Regions from separate parts of the Shewanella aegiceratis genome, predicted to be linked through region 1. Evidence: predicted binding sites of a transcription regulator. Region 1 holds the regulator's gene; the other holds the start of a gene.

The links. The regulator sigma-54, encoded in region 1, starts transcription at its own class of promoters, with help from an activator protein. The targets are predictions, from matches to a motif close to GTTGGCACGNNNNTNGNNT.
Region 2: the regulator sigma-54 is predicted to act here: its motif matches at 4,203-4,221, upstream of K0H80_RS00255 (formate dehydrogenase accessory sulfurtransferase FdhD).

Annotation. Positions count from the first base shown of each region.
Region 1 covers NZ_CP080416.1:3,885,172-3,891,163, reverse strand. Annotated here, with positions in the region: gene mgtE (magnesium transporter) at 1-796, opposite strand, end outside; gene K0H80_RS16900 (HPr family phosphocarrier protein) at 897-1,172, opposite strand; gene rapZ (RNase adapter RapZ) at 1,165-2,013, opposite strand; gene ptsN (PTS IIA-like nitrogen regulatory protein PtsN) at 2,010-2,453, opposite strand; gene hpf (ribosome hibernation promoting factor) at 2,456-2,743, opposite strand; gene K0H80_RS16880 (RNA polymerase factor sigma-54) at 2,774-4,261, opposite strand; gene lptB (LPS export ABC transporter ATP-binding protein) at 4,396-5,127, opposite strand; gene lptA (lipopolysaccharide transport periplasmic protein LptA) at 5,124-5,669, opposite strand; gene lptC (LPS export ABC transporter periplasmic protein LptC) at 5,656-5,992, opposite strand, start outside.
Region 2 covers NZ_CP080416.1:60,535-66,526, forward strand. Annotated here, with positions in the region: gene K0H80_RS00240 (3'-5' exonuclease) at 1-400, opposite strand, end outside; gene K0H80_RS00245 (DUF294 nucleotidyltransferase-like domain-containing protein) at 408-2,297, opposite strand; gene K0H80_RS00250 (substrate-binding domain-containing protein) at 2,393-3,298, opposite strand; gene K0H80_RS00255 (formate dehydrogenase accessory sulfurtransferase FdhD) at 3,322-4,167, opposite strand; gene K0H80_RS00260 (DUF3305 domain-containing protein) at 4,462-4,932, shown strand; gene K0H80_RS00265 (DUF3306 domain-containing protein) at 4,932-5,522, shown strand; gene K0H80_RS00270 (4Fe-4S binding protein) at 5,710-5,992, shown strand, end outside.

The sequences.
Region 1 (5,992 bases):
AGTGTTCGGCATCTTCACGGATCACGTCGACGATATCATCGATGGTGATACGCCCCAGCAGACGGTTGGTCTCCTCTTCGACCACGGGGGCCGAGACCCAGTCGTGACGCTCGAACAGCTGGGCGACTTCGCCGTCATCCATACCCACGGGGATCCCTTCGAGATCGTCGTTCATGATCTCCCGCACCGAGGCATTGGGGTCGCAGGTCAGCAGGTCGGTAATGCGCACACCGCCCAGCAGGCTGTCGCGCTTATCCACCACATAGAGGGTATCGGTGGCATCGGGCAGCTCGCCGCGGATCCTCAGGTAACGCAGGATCACGTCTATGGTGACATCGGGGCGCACGGTGACAGTATCCGTGTTCATGATACTGCCGGCAGTGTCTTCCGGGTAGGAAAGGGCTTGCTCCACCCTGGCTCTGTCTTGCGCCGTCATCGACTGCAACACCTGATTGAAGACGCTGTCGGGCAGACTACGCAGTATGTAGGCCAGATCGTCCGTGTCCATGCCTTCGGCTGCCTTGGCGACGCGCTCGGGGCTCATCTGGGTGATCAGGGTATCTTTGAGTTCTTCGCCCAGCTCGTCGAGGATCTCCCCCGTGTGCTGTTGATCGATTAGCTGCCAGAGCACCTGACGGGTGCGCGGCGGCGAAGATTCCAGGATAAAGGCGATATCAGAGGCGGCCATGTCGTGCAGCATGCTGCGCACATGGACAAACATGCCGCTGCCTAAGGCTTGAGTGAGCTGATTAAGGCGTTGATCTGTGGTTTCACTATCTAACACTTCGATCGGCATAGCTCCTCCTTTGGCAGTTGATTGAACGGCTTGGGTGGTAGGCTTGTAAGTCTATGATAAGTATAGGACGAAATTAAGCGGGCACCGCAAAGCGAGCCGATTATACGGCCTCATCGAATTTGGCGTCAATAAGGGCGCTGATGGCATCTAAGGCCGCCTGGGCATCTTTGCCTTCGCTGGTGATGGTGATGGTTTTACCCATGCCGGTTTCGAGCATCAGGAGGCCGAGTACACTGGCGGCGGAGGCCTGTTTATCGCCCTGGATCAGGGTGACCTCGGCGTCAAACTTAGCGGCGAGCACCGCCAGCTTGGTCGCCGCTCTGGCGTGCAGGCCCAACTTGTTGCAGATGGTCAGCTCGCGAGCCAACTTAGTCATGCTTTAGTTCTCTGTGGCGCGCCTGAACCTTATGCTTGCCCTTGTTGAACAGCTTGGCGAGCTGGTCGGTCACATAGACAGATCTGTGTTGGCCGCCGGTGCAGCCGATGGCGATGGTGAGGTAGCTGCGGTTGTTGCGCTCCAGGTGAGGCAACCAGGTTTCCAGCAGGTTTTCGATCTGCCAGATGAACTTGTTGACCAGTGGCTGCTGACTCAGAAACTGCTGCACTGGCTCATCCAGGCCGGTCAGAGGCCTTAGCTCAGGTTCCCAATGGGGATTGGGCAGGAAGCGCACGTCGAACATGAAGTCGGCTTCGGTCGGCATGCCATATTTAAAGCCGAAGGACTCGAAGTTGATCACCAGCTCCTTGTCGACCGTGCCCAGCAGGATCTCGCGCACCTTGTCGCTCAACTCATAGATGTTGAGGTTAGAGGTGTCGATATAGTGATCCACGAGTTTGGCGATGGGGTCGAGCAACTTGCCCTCGAGCTGAATTGCCTCCTTGAGGGAGACCTTAGAGCGTGACAGCGGGTGTAGTCTGCGGGTCTCGCTATAGCGCTTGAGCAGCACATTGTCGCTGGAGTTCAGGAAGAAACTTAAGATTTCGGTATCTTTGGGGAGCTTGGCCAGCTGTTTTTCCAGCTGGATCTCTTCGCTGGGCATGTTGCGCACATCGACGCTGATGGCCACGAGATCGCTGCGTCCCTTGAGCTGCTCCAGCAGGGACTCCATCATCTGCAAGGGCAGATTGTCGACACAGTAGTAGCCTAGATCTTCTAGGACCCTGAGTGCGACGGATTTTCCCGATCCTGAGCGTCCGGATACCAAAACCAATTTCATTGGGTGATCACCTGATAGAGTTCGGATTCATCTTGTGTCTTTCTTAGCTGCTTCATGATCGCCTTATCATTGAGCTTCTCGGCCATAGCGGCCAGGGTGCTAAGATGTTGCTCGCATTGATCTGCGGGCACCAATAACGCAAAAAGGATATCGACGGGCTGATTGTCAATGGCATCGAATGCGATTGGTTCAGCACATTTCACCAGTACGGCCACGGGTTGATCTATGTTAGTCAGCCGTCCGTGAGGAATCGCGATACCATTGCCTATACCTGTGCTGCCCATTTTCTCTCGAGCCAGAAGGCTTTCAAATATTTCTTGAGAGGAGAGGGTGGGGTACTGGACAGCGGCTAAGTCGCTGATAAGCTCCAGTACCTTTTTCTTACTGCCCGGAGTGGCGCAGGTGGTGCACTCCGGCCGCAGGATGGTACTCAGTTCCATCGTTAATGTTTAGTAAGCTTCTCTTTGTGTTTAATGACCTGACGATCGAGTTTGTCAATCAGGGAGTCTATCGCGGCATACATGTCCGCATGTTCGGATGTTGCGAACACTTCTCCGCCACGGAGATGTAACTTTGCCTCAACCTTCTGTTGCAACTTTTCGACATTTAATACAACGTGCACATTATTGATCTGATCGAAATGACGTTCAAGCTTTGTGAATTTCTCTTCGATGTAGCTTCGTAGAGATTGGGTGATCTCGATATGGTGCCCAGTCAGGTTTATTTGCATAAAGATAGTCCTCCAGTTTCCAGGTTTGTTTTATAAGCTCTTGCGCTGATTCGAGGGCGGTATAAGCATTGCCTCGCGATACTTGGCAATGGTGCGTCTAGCCACCTTAATACCCTGTTCGGCCAAGAGTTGAGCCATCTTGCTGTCGCTCAATGGCTTTTTCTGGTTTTCCGCAGCAACCAGCTTCTTAATGAAGGCACGTATTGCTGTTGAAGAGCACTCTCCGCCATCGTCGGTACCGACGTGACTGGAGAAGAAGTATTTAAGCTCGAAGATCCCTCTCGGGGTATGCATATATTTTTGCGTGGTCACACGCGAGATGGTGGATTCATGCATCTCCACCGCCTCGGCGATGTCGTTAAGTACCATGGGCTTCATCGCCTCTTCGCCAAATTCGAAGAAACCTTGCTGGAAGTCGACGATACAGTTGGTCACCTTGAGCAGGGTCTCGTTGCGACTCTCCAGGCTCTTGAGGAACCATTTGGCTTCCTGCAGGTGACCGCGAATAAACTGGCCATCCGCCTGACTCTTAGTGCTGCGGGCCATGGCGGCATACTGTTGGTTGACGTTGATCTTGGGCATGCTGTCTGGGTTGAGCTCGACTACCCAGCGTCCCTTCTTCTTGGTGACGGTCACATCCGGGATCACGTACTCGTCGCGGCTGGCGGTGATGGCGAGGCCGGGACGGGGATTCAGGGTCTGGATCAGGGCTATGGCATCCCTCAGCTCATCTTCCTTGAGCTTGGTTTTGCGCATCAGCAGACGGAAGTCGCGTCCGGCGATGAGATCCAGGTGCTCCTTGATCAGCATGCGGGCGTTGGCGATGTGCGGCGTGTCGTCGCTGTATTGGGCTAGCTGAATCGTCAGACATTCGCTGAGGTCGCGGGCCGCCACACCAATAGGGTCGAAGTGTTGTACCCGTTTGAGCACCGCCTCGACCTCGTCTAGTTCGATCTCTGGGTCGCCCATGGCCTCGAGAATATCTTCGCAGGTCTGGGTCAGGTAACCGCGCTCGTCGATGGCGTCGATGATGGCGGTGGCGATGGCCAGGTCGTTATCGGAAAAAGGGGTCAGGTTCTTCTGCCATTCCAGGTGTTCATACAGACCTTCGCTGGTCTCGCCCTGAAAAGGCATGTCGTCGTCGCGCATGGCGCCCGAGCTTGAGTTTGGCGAGGCAGTGTAGACCTCATCCCAGGTGGTATCCACCGGCAGCTCGTCTGGCATTGAGTCTTGAGTCAGGGCGTCTGAGGTCTCGACCCCTGAGTTATCCTGGCTCGAATCCAGCTCTATCTTGTCGTCGTACTTGTTGTCGAAGCTGTCGCTGACGCTATCGTCTTGCAGCTCGATGCTGGCGCTCTCCTGCTCTTCATCCAACTCCAGTAGCGGGTTGGATTCTAATGCCTGCTGGATCTCCTGCTGCAACTCTAATGACGACAACTGCAACAGACGTATGGCCTGTTGTAGCTGGGGCGTCATGGTGAGATGCTGACCCATTTTGAGCTGAAGTGACGCTTTCATCGTACTGCTATTCCCTTGTTTCTAATTATAAAATGAGAAAGCTCTGGCTATATGTGCCGGACAAATATATCGGATAGTGCCTAAGGCCACAATTAACGCATGGTATTTCCTCTGTGGCCCCATTATAAGATTAACTATAGCTTGAATTGTTCACCTAAGTACACTGCTCGTACTTGCTGGTTGTCTAAGATTTCGGCGGGTGTGCCCTCGGCGATCAGATTACCATGGCTGACGATATAGGCTTTCTCGCAGACGTCTAATGTTTCGCGCACGTTATGGTCGGTGATCAACACCCCCAGGCCGCGATTCTTAAGCTGCTCGATGATCTTCTTGATGTCGATGACCGAGATAGGATCGACACCGGCGAACGGCTCGTCGAGAAGAATAAACTTAGGGTTGGCAGCAAGCGCCCTGGCGATCTCCACCCGGCGACGTTCACCGCCCGAGAGCGCCATGCCGTGGCTGTCACGGATATGGGTGATGTGAAACTCTTCCAGCAGGTGTTCCAGCTCCTCTTCGCGGCCATCGTTATTAAGATCGCTGCGGGTCTGGAGCACGGCCATGATGTTGTCTCGCACCGAGAGCTTACGGAAGATGCTGGCTTCCTGGGGCAGGTAGCCTATGCCTTTGCGGGCGCGCAGGTGCATGGGGTCTAGCGTCAGGTCGTCATCGTCGATAAAGATGCGGCCCTTGTCGCTCTGTACCAGGCCGACGACCATGTAAAAGGTGGTGGTCTTGCCGGCGCCGTTTGGCCCCAGCAGGCCGACGATCTGCCCGGTCTTGACCGTGAGGCTCACGTCTTGGACAACGGCACGACTCTTATAGCTCTTGGCGAGGTTCTCCGCCTTCAAGATCAGGTCTGTCATTGTTTTTCCTGTTCTGGTTTCTTCTCGGGCTTCTGCTCTGGCTGGATCTGTTCCTGATAGTTTTCAGGCTGAATGATGGTGATCACTCTGTCTTTGCCTGTGCTCTCGGCGATCAGCTGTTGCTGCTCTATGTTGTAGCGGATCTGCGAACCCGTGACCTGGCTGCCTTCCTGTTCCAGGGTGGCGTCGCCGATCAGTGTCAGGGTGCGGCTGGAAAGCTCGTAACGTATCTCCTTGGCGCTGGCCGAGGCGGGACGGCCATCTTCCATCACCTGAGAGTAAGTGGCCGGGTTGCCGGTGGCGATCAGTATCTTGCCGCTGTTCTTCTCTTTGCTGAAGGCGCGTAGTTCACTGGCCAATATCTTGATTGAGCCTTGGGTGACCTCGACCGGACCGTGGAAGATGATCTGGTTGTTCTTAATGTCGGCTTCCTGGCTGGCGGCAGAGATCTTAACCTCTTGCAGCAGGTCGTTTACCTTGGCATGGGCGCCAATACTGACCAGGGGCAGCAGGCCCGCAAGAATAAGGCTATTTAGTTTCATATGTTCCTTCTACCTGACTCGTCAGTTTTATATTTTGGGCGTTGAGATCGGCATATAGGCCTTCCCCCGTGATGAGGAAATCACGCCCTGTGATCCGAATGCTTCTGTCGGATGTCATAATCATAGTATTGAGATCCAGCTCCAGATAGGTGGTCTCTATGGTCTGAATCGGTTCCTCTGGGCTAATGGCATCAATGATAACATTATTTTCCAGGGTGACCCGTCCGCTATTTTTGTCCAATGTGCCCTTGGTGGATCTCAGGCGCCACTGGGCATCGCCGTTGTCGGGGTAGACCAGATAGATGGGCTGGGTAAAGTAGGTC
Region 2 (5,992 bases), 690 kb from region 1:
CCACCATGATCTTGCCCGCCATCTGCTCCAGCACCTGTTCGAAGATGGCGGAGAGATCCGGCGCGTCCAGTATGTCGCTGTGGGTGATGCCGTGGATGATCACCGACTCCTCGGCCAGCTGTTCTCTGGGTCTGACAGTCCAGTGCTGGGCACGGTTGAGAAAGATGCGCCGAAGTGTAAAGGGCACAGTGCCTATGCTGACGATATCATCCTTATCGACGTTCAGGCCCGTGGTCTCGAAGTCCATCGCCAGCAGCTCGACCTCTGCTAGTGGCGTGTCGGGATCCGGCAGGCCGCCCAGATAATACTGGCGTAACCCCTGATGTTCCGTGGTCTTGAGCCGCTGCTCAAACTTACCCGGCCAGTCGATGCTAGGTGGTGATAATAGCTTCTTCAGCATCTTAGGCTCACTTAAACTGGTTGCTGGCGTTGTAACGGAACTTGAGGAAGTTCTGGGCGTTACTCAAGATCTGAAACGCATCTTTGAGGTTGCGGCGTTCGAAATCCGACAGGTGCTCTGGCTCTATGTTGTTGTCGGGATCGATTCCCTGCTCCACGTCTAAGGCCTGATGGCGGATGCGGACCATGGAGATGAACTCCATGGCGTCTCGCAGATCCTCGCCGCGCCCCTTGGGCAAGATGTTGGCGTCTATGATGTCGTCCAGGCGCTCGAAGGAGTTGCGGGCGCGTGAACCCACCGCCAGGGCGTGTACCCGGATGAGATCCGCCAGCGGCGCCGTGCCCCGGCGCTTGAGGTTGATGGAGTTGTTGTGGCGACCATCTTTCTCCATCACGAAATCTTTGAAGAAACCCAGCGGCGGGGTGCGATTCAAGGCGTTGCGGGCGAGGCAGGCCAGGAAGCGGTTGTTCTTGCGTGCCCGGCGCACGATGAAGCCGTTGAGCTGCTCGGCCCACTTGAGGCGGCCATAGACGCCGTCGAGATCGAAGAAGATGGAGGCATTCAGTAGCGCCTTAGGGTTTGGATCGTCTATCCAGTCGGCGAAACAGGCCTCCCACTCTTTTCGCGTCATGCGCCACATGGGGTTGGTGGCCATGATATCTCCGGTGCAGTAACTGTAACCGCAGCTATCTAGCCCGTCGCAGACGAAGTTGGCCAGCTGGCTGAAGTAGTCGTCGTGCTTCGCCTTGTCGAAGTCGTCGTCGAGTATGATGGCGTTGTCCTGATCGGTGACGATCAGCTGCTCGTCGCGACCCATGGAGCCCAGCGCCAGGAAGCAGTAGGGGATGGGCGGTGGACCGAGTTTCTCTTCGGCCAGCTCGAGTATCCGCTGTTTGAAGCTGCGGCCGATCACCGACATGGCGCTGCCCACCATGTGGGAGTTGGCGTCTTCGTTCACCAGTCGCACGAAGCTGTCTTTGACCTGGGTGGCGAGGGTGGCCAGCTCCTCCAGACTCTGTTGCTGGAAGATGCTGCTGACTAGTAGCAGGGAGTTTTGCGACTCGTATCTGACGATATCCGTAGCTTCGATGATGCCTATGGGTTTGCGTCCCTTGCACACAGGCAGATGATGCACGTTGTAGCGCAGCATGGTGAGCATGGCCTCATAGACATAGGCGTTATGATCTAGGGTGATCACCTCTGTGCTCACCACGCCGGCCAGCTCGGTGGCCGGGTCTATCCCCTCGGCCACGACTCGGGTGCAGAGATCCCTGTCTGTGATGATCCCCAGTAGCGGGCTGGTGTCGCCGTCCTCATCCTCCAGGGAATCTGGGTCGATCACCAGGAGGGCAGAGACATTCTCCTGGGCCATTATGATGGCGGCTTGCTGTATGCTTTCGCCCTTGTGGATCACAGGGGCATCGCGGGTGAGTAGGGTCTTCACCTTAGAGGTGGTCAGGTCGTTCTGTTCGCTGGTGTTAGATACTGTCTGGCGTAGGCGGGCGCTGTCCTCTACCTCGACGAAGTCGGCGAAGGTGTCGTATTGATCGTAGAGCTGCTGGAAGATCGCCTCTGGGATGCAATAGACCAGGGTATCCTCGATCGCCTTGACGGGGAAACGTACCTTGTTGTTGGTGAGCAGGCCCATCTGGCCGAAGAGATCGCCGCTGTCCAGGCGGTTATAGAGTTCGCCCTTGCGGCGGTACACCTCCACCACGCCGCTGCGCACCATGTAGAGGTCATGGATCTGATCGCCGAAGTGGATGATGGGGGTGTCTTGGCGGTAGTAGGCGATCTCAACATGGTGGCTCACCATGGCGACCACCTCGTCGGGCAGGGCGTTAAACGGGGGATATTGGCTTAAGAAGTTTTGGATCTCGTTTAACTCTGCTTCCATAGATCTGCCTGTGGCTGATTTTCTCCTGTCATGGCTAACATACTACCCCATAGACCAGGCTATGTGTGGCGCCTGGCCTAAAAAGATCCCTTAGCTTAGTGGGCCGTCCACAACATCTGGCCGCACTGGCTGAGATCATAACCGCCCAGCTGAGCCGCCAGTTGGCGGGTCTGGGTGCTGCCGAGCATCTCGAACAGGGCCTGGAGCTGACGACGGAAGTAGATCCCTTGGGGCATCACGAAATCGAAGGATTCGGTCACCAGAGGCACGAAGCTTAGGCCGCTCTCCAGCGCCACCGATTGACAGCCGAAGCCGATGTCGGCCTCGTTACGGGCGATGAAGCCCGCCAGTTCACGCTCGCTATAGGCGGTGATCTGCGGATTGAGCTGCTCTATGCTGGCACCTTGCTTGATCAGCCAGTGTTCCAGATGTTGCTGACTACCTGCGCCAGCTTGGCGGCCGACCCAGCGCCAGGGCAGGCCGATCACTTTCTCCTCTTCCTGGCATCTGTGGTGCATCTCGCTGCGCATCATTAGCCCCTGCTGACGGGTGTAGCCGTGCACCATCACCCACTGCTGGTGGTTGGGGTAGCCCTTGAGCAGGGCGGGGTGACGTATGTTGCGCTCCTCCACGTTGCCCCAGTGCAGGGTACAGACGTCGGCATAGCCGCGCGACAGGAGATCCAGCCCCATGCGGGAGCCGGTTGAGCTGTAGCTGATGAGATCGCTCTTGCCTATCTTAGACATGAGGCGGGCCACCAACATGGAGAGCAGGGGATCGTCGCTTCCCGTGATATGCATGCGATCCGACAGCATGCCGCTATGGCAGGAGTCCATGACCCAACGGTCGATCAAAATCTTGGGAAACAACCATTTACCCGTCACCTTGGTGGCGGGCAAAATGCGGTCATTGGCCATGGAGTAGACCTTCTTCTCGTTCAGGTCGAGATATTCGGCGACCTGTTTGGCGCTCATGTAGACGAGTTCGCTGGGTTCAGTCATGGATAATCCTTTAACCTTCGCCGTTAACCTAGGTTACGCTTCGGCGGTGTGGCATCAAATTCGATATTTTCCGCACCATGATAGATGAGGAAGTGGCGCCCCTTGGCGCGGGCGATCATGGTGATCCCTAGCTTCTGGGCCAGTTCCAGCCCCATCTGGGTGGCACCGCTGCGCGAAAGCAGGACGGGGATGCCCATCTTGGCCACCTTGATCACCATCTCCGAGGTGAGACGCCCTGTGGTGTAGAACAGCTTGTTGCCGCCGCCCTGTTGCTTGAGCCACATCTCGCCGGCGAGGGTGTCGACCGCGTTGTGACGGCCGACATCTTCGACGAAACCGATGATCTGATCGCCCTCGCACAGGCCACAGCCATGCACTGCACCGGCATTCTTATAGGTCTCGTTGTAGGCGCTGATGTTATTGAGCAGGCTGTAGAGCATGCTCTGTTTCAGCTGCGGCGTGGGCAGGCGAATATCCTCGACGCCATCCATGAAGCCGCCATAGACGGTGCCCTGGCCGCAACCTGTGGTGACTGTCTTCTCCGCCAGTTTCTCTTCCAGGTGCGCCGTCGACTCCTTGGTGATCACCGCCGCCGAGTTAACCTCCCAATCCACAATCACAGACTCGAGCTGATGGACGTCGCTGATGAAGCCCTGGTTCTTCAAATAGCCCAGTGCCAGCGCTTCGGGACGGGCACCCAGTGTCATCAGAGTCACTATGGGGCGCCAGTTCAGGTAGAGGGTGAGGGGGCGCTCGCAGGCGATATATTTGTCGACTACTTCGCCCTGCTCGTTGATGGCTTTCACCGCCATGGTGAGCGGGGCATCGGCTTGGGTCTTGACCAGTGTGGGGTGTTTGAAACTTGTCATTGCTCTCGTCTTGTTGCATTGGGGCGCATTGAGCATAGCAAGTATCGTTCCTACGCAAGGATTTCGAGTGTAAATGCGTGATCCAGGCGTCGACTTTGTGCGATGTCGCCCTTTTCTGTCCCGGCCAAAATGGCTTTTAGGACAAATTGTCCTACGCTTGTTAGGGATTTGATGATCCAGTTCAAACTATTCCCCTTCTAGCGATGGCATGTAAATTGCTTCGTTAGGTCTATCGCTAACCCAATGCCCGGCGAATCAGCAATACGCCGGCCTGCTAGGCAAAACGGAGACGCAATGCAACATACCGAAAGTCAATGGCCCATGTATGTCTCACTGAAAAAGGTGGAGAAACAGATGGGGCGCTGGACCGCTGAAAGTTGGGAATTAGATCAGATAGTTCCCGCCACCCAGCCCGCGCCTGCCGGGGCCCACATAGTGATGCTTGAACTCTACAAAGATGAGCGCGGCAGCTATCGCATTAACCTGGATATGGACAATGCCATGCTCTACGTGGTGTGCGACGAGCTGGAAGATGGCACCTGGGTGCCCGCCTATATCTCGGCCGACCAAAATGTCGCAGCCGGTTGCCTGGAGGGTGACACCCCAGTGCTGAACTTCCCCATGCCTAAGGCGATCGCCTGCTGGATAGAGGCCTTCATTACCCGTCACGGCGAGGTGGAGATCTGCGCCCATAGGCGTAAGCATGTCAATCGTCGTAAGAACGAGGGACCGAGCACCAATCCGGATAGGGGGCTAGTGTCCTGATGAGTGATAAGCCAAGCGGACTCTTCGCACGCTGGACCCAGCGTCGCCAACAGGTGCAGGCCGAGGAAGAGGCGGCGCGTCTGGCCGAACAGGCCCAGGAAACGCCGGTCGAGCCATCGGTTGAGGCCGAAGGCGCGGACGGTGTCGAAGCTAGCGACCAAGTCGCTCCCGAAGAGAAGAAGATACTGACCGCCGAGGACCTGCCGGATCCCGAGAAGATAGAGGTGGGCGGCAGCTTCGCCAGCTTCATGGCCGACAATGTCGATCCTGATGCCAAGACGGCGGCCCTGAGGGCGTTGTGGAAGCAGCCACACTATCACGAGATCGATGGCCTGCTGGAATATGCCCTGGACTATACAGATCAGCCCAAGCTGACCGCCGAGGTATCGGCCGAGTTAGCCAAGAAGGTCTTCAGGCATCTGACCAAGGATGACGAGGCGGTCGAGGCGGCTGCCGAGACTGCGGAAACCCAGCTGGCACAGCAGGAAAATGCTGCGGCGCAGGTCGAGGACAATTTGGACAGGGCATCCGGCGAGGTGTCCCAAAATGAACCAGAAATACAGGCCTCAACCAAGCCTCCTGTTGTTTAAGGTAAGTTTAGAGTGCTTTTAAATCCATAAATTTGGTACGTGAATTGCTGTATTAACGACAATTAACAACGAGTTAGATAATCGTTGAACTCAGGGTGAAGCTGGCGCAACAAGCGCATGCCGTTAGAGCACAACAGCCACCCGGCTGATACAGCAGCCAAATACTGCTTAGGAACGCAATGTGAGCATGCATTTAGAGACGAGCGACAATTTGGCCCACCTGAAACAGGTGCGCCAGCAAGTGTTGGGACAGACACAAATTCTGCAAAACCTGATCCCACCCACAGTGAGTTACACCACAGAGGGCAATGTGTTGATCATTGGCCCGGAAGACTTGGCACGCCTGGCGGCCGACAAGCTGGCCAACATGGGTCAGCGCGCCATTCTGGCCAACGAGTCGATCACCAGTCAGGATGAAGACCACCTGGAGAAGGTGATGAACGCCGCCGAAGATGTCGAGAGTTATTACA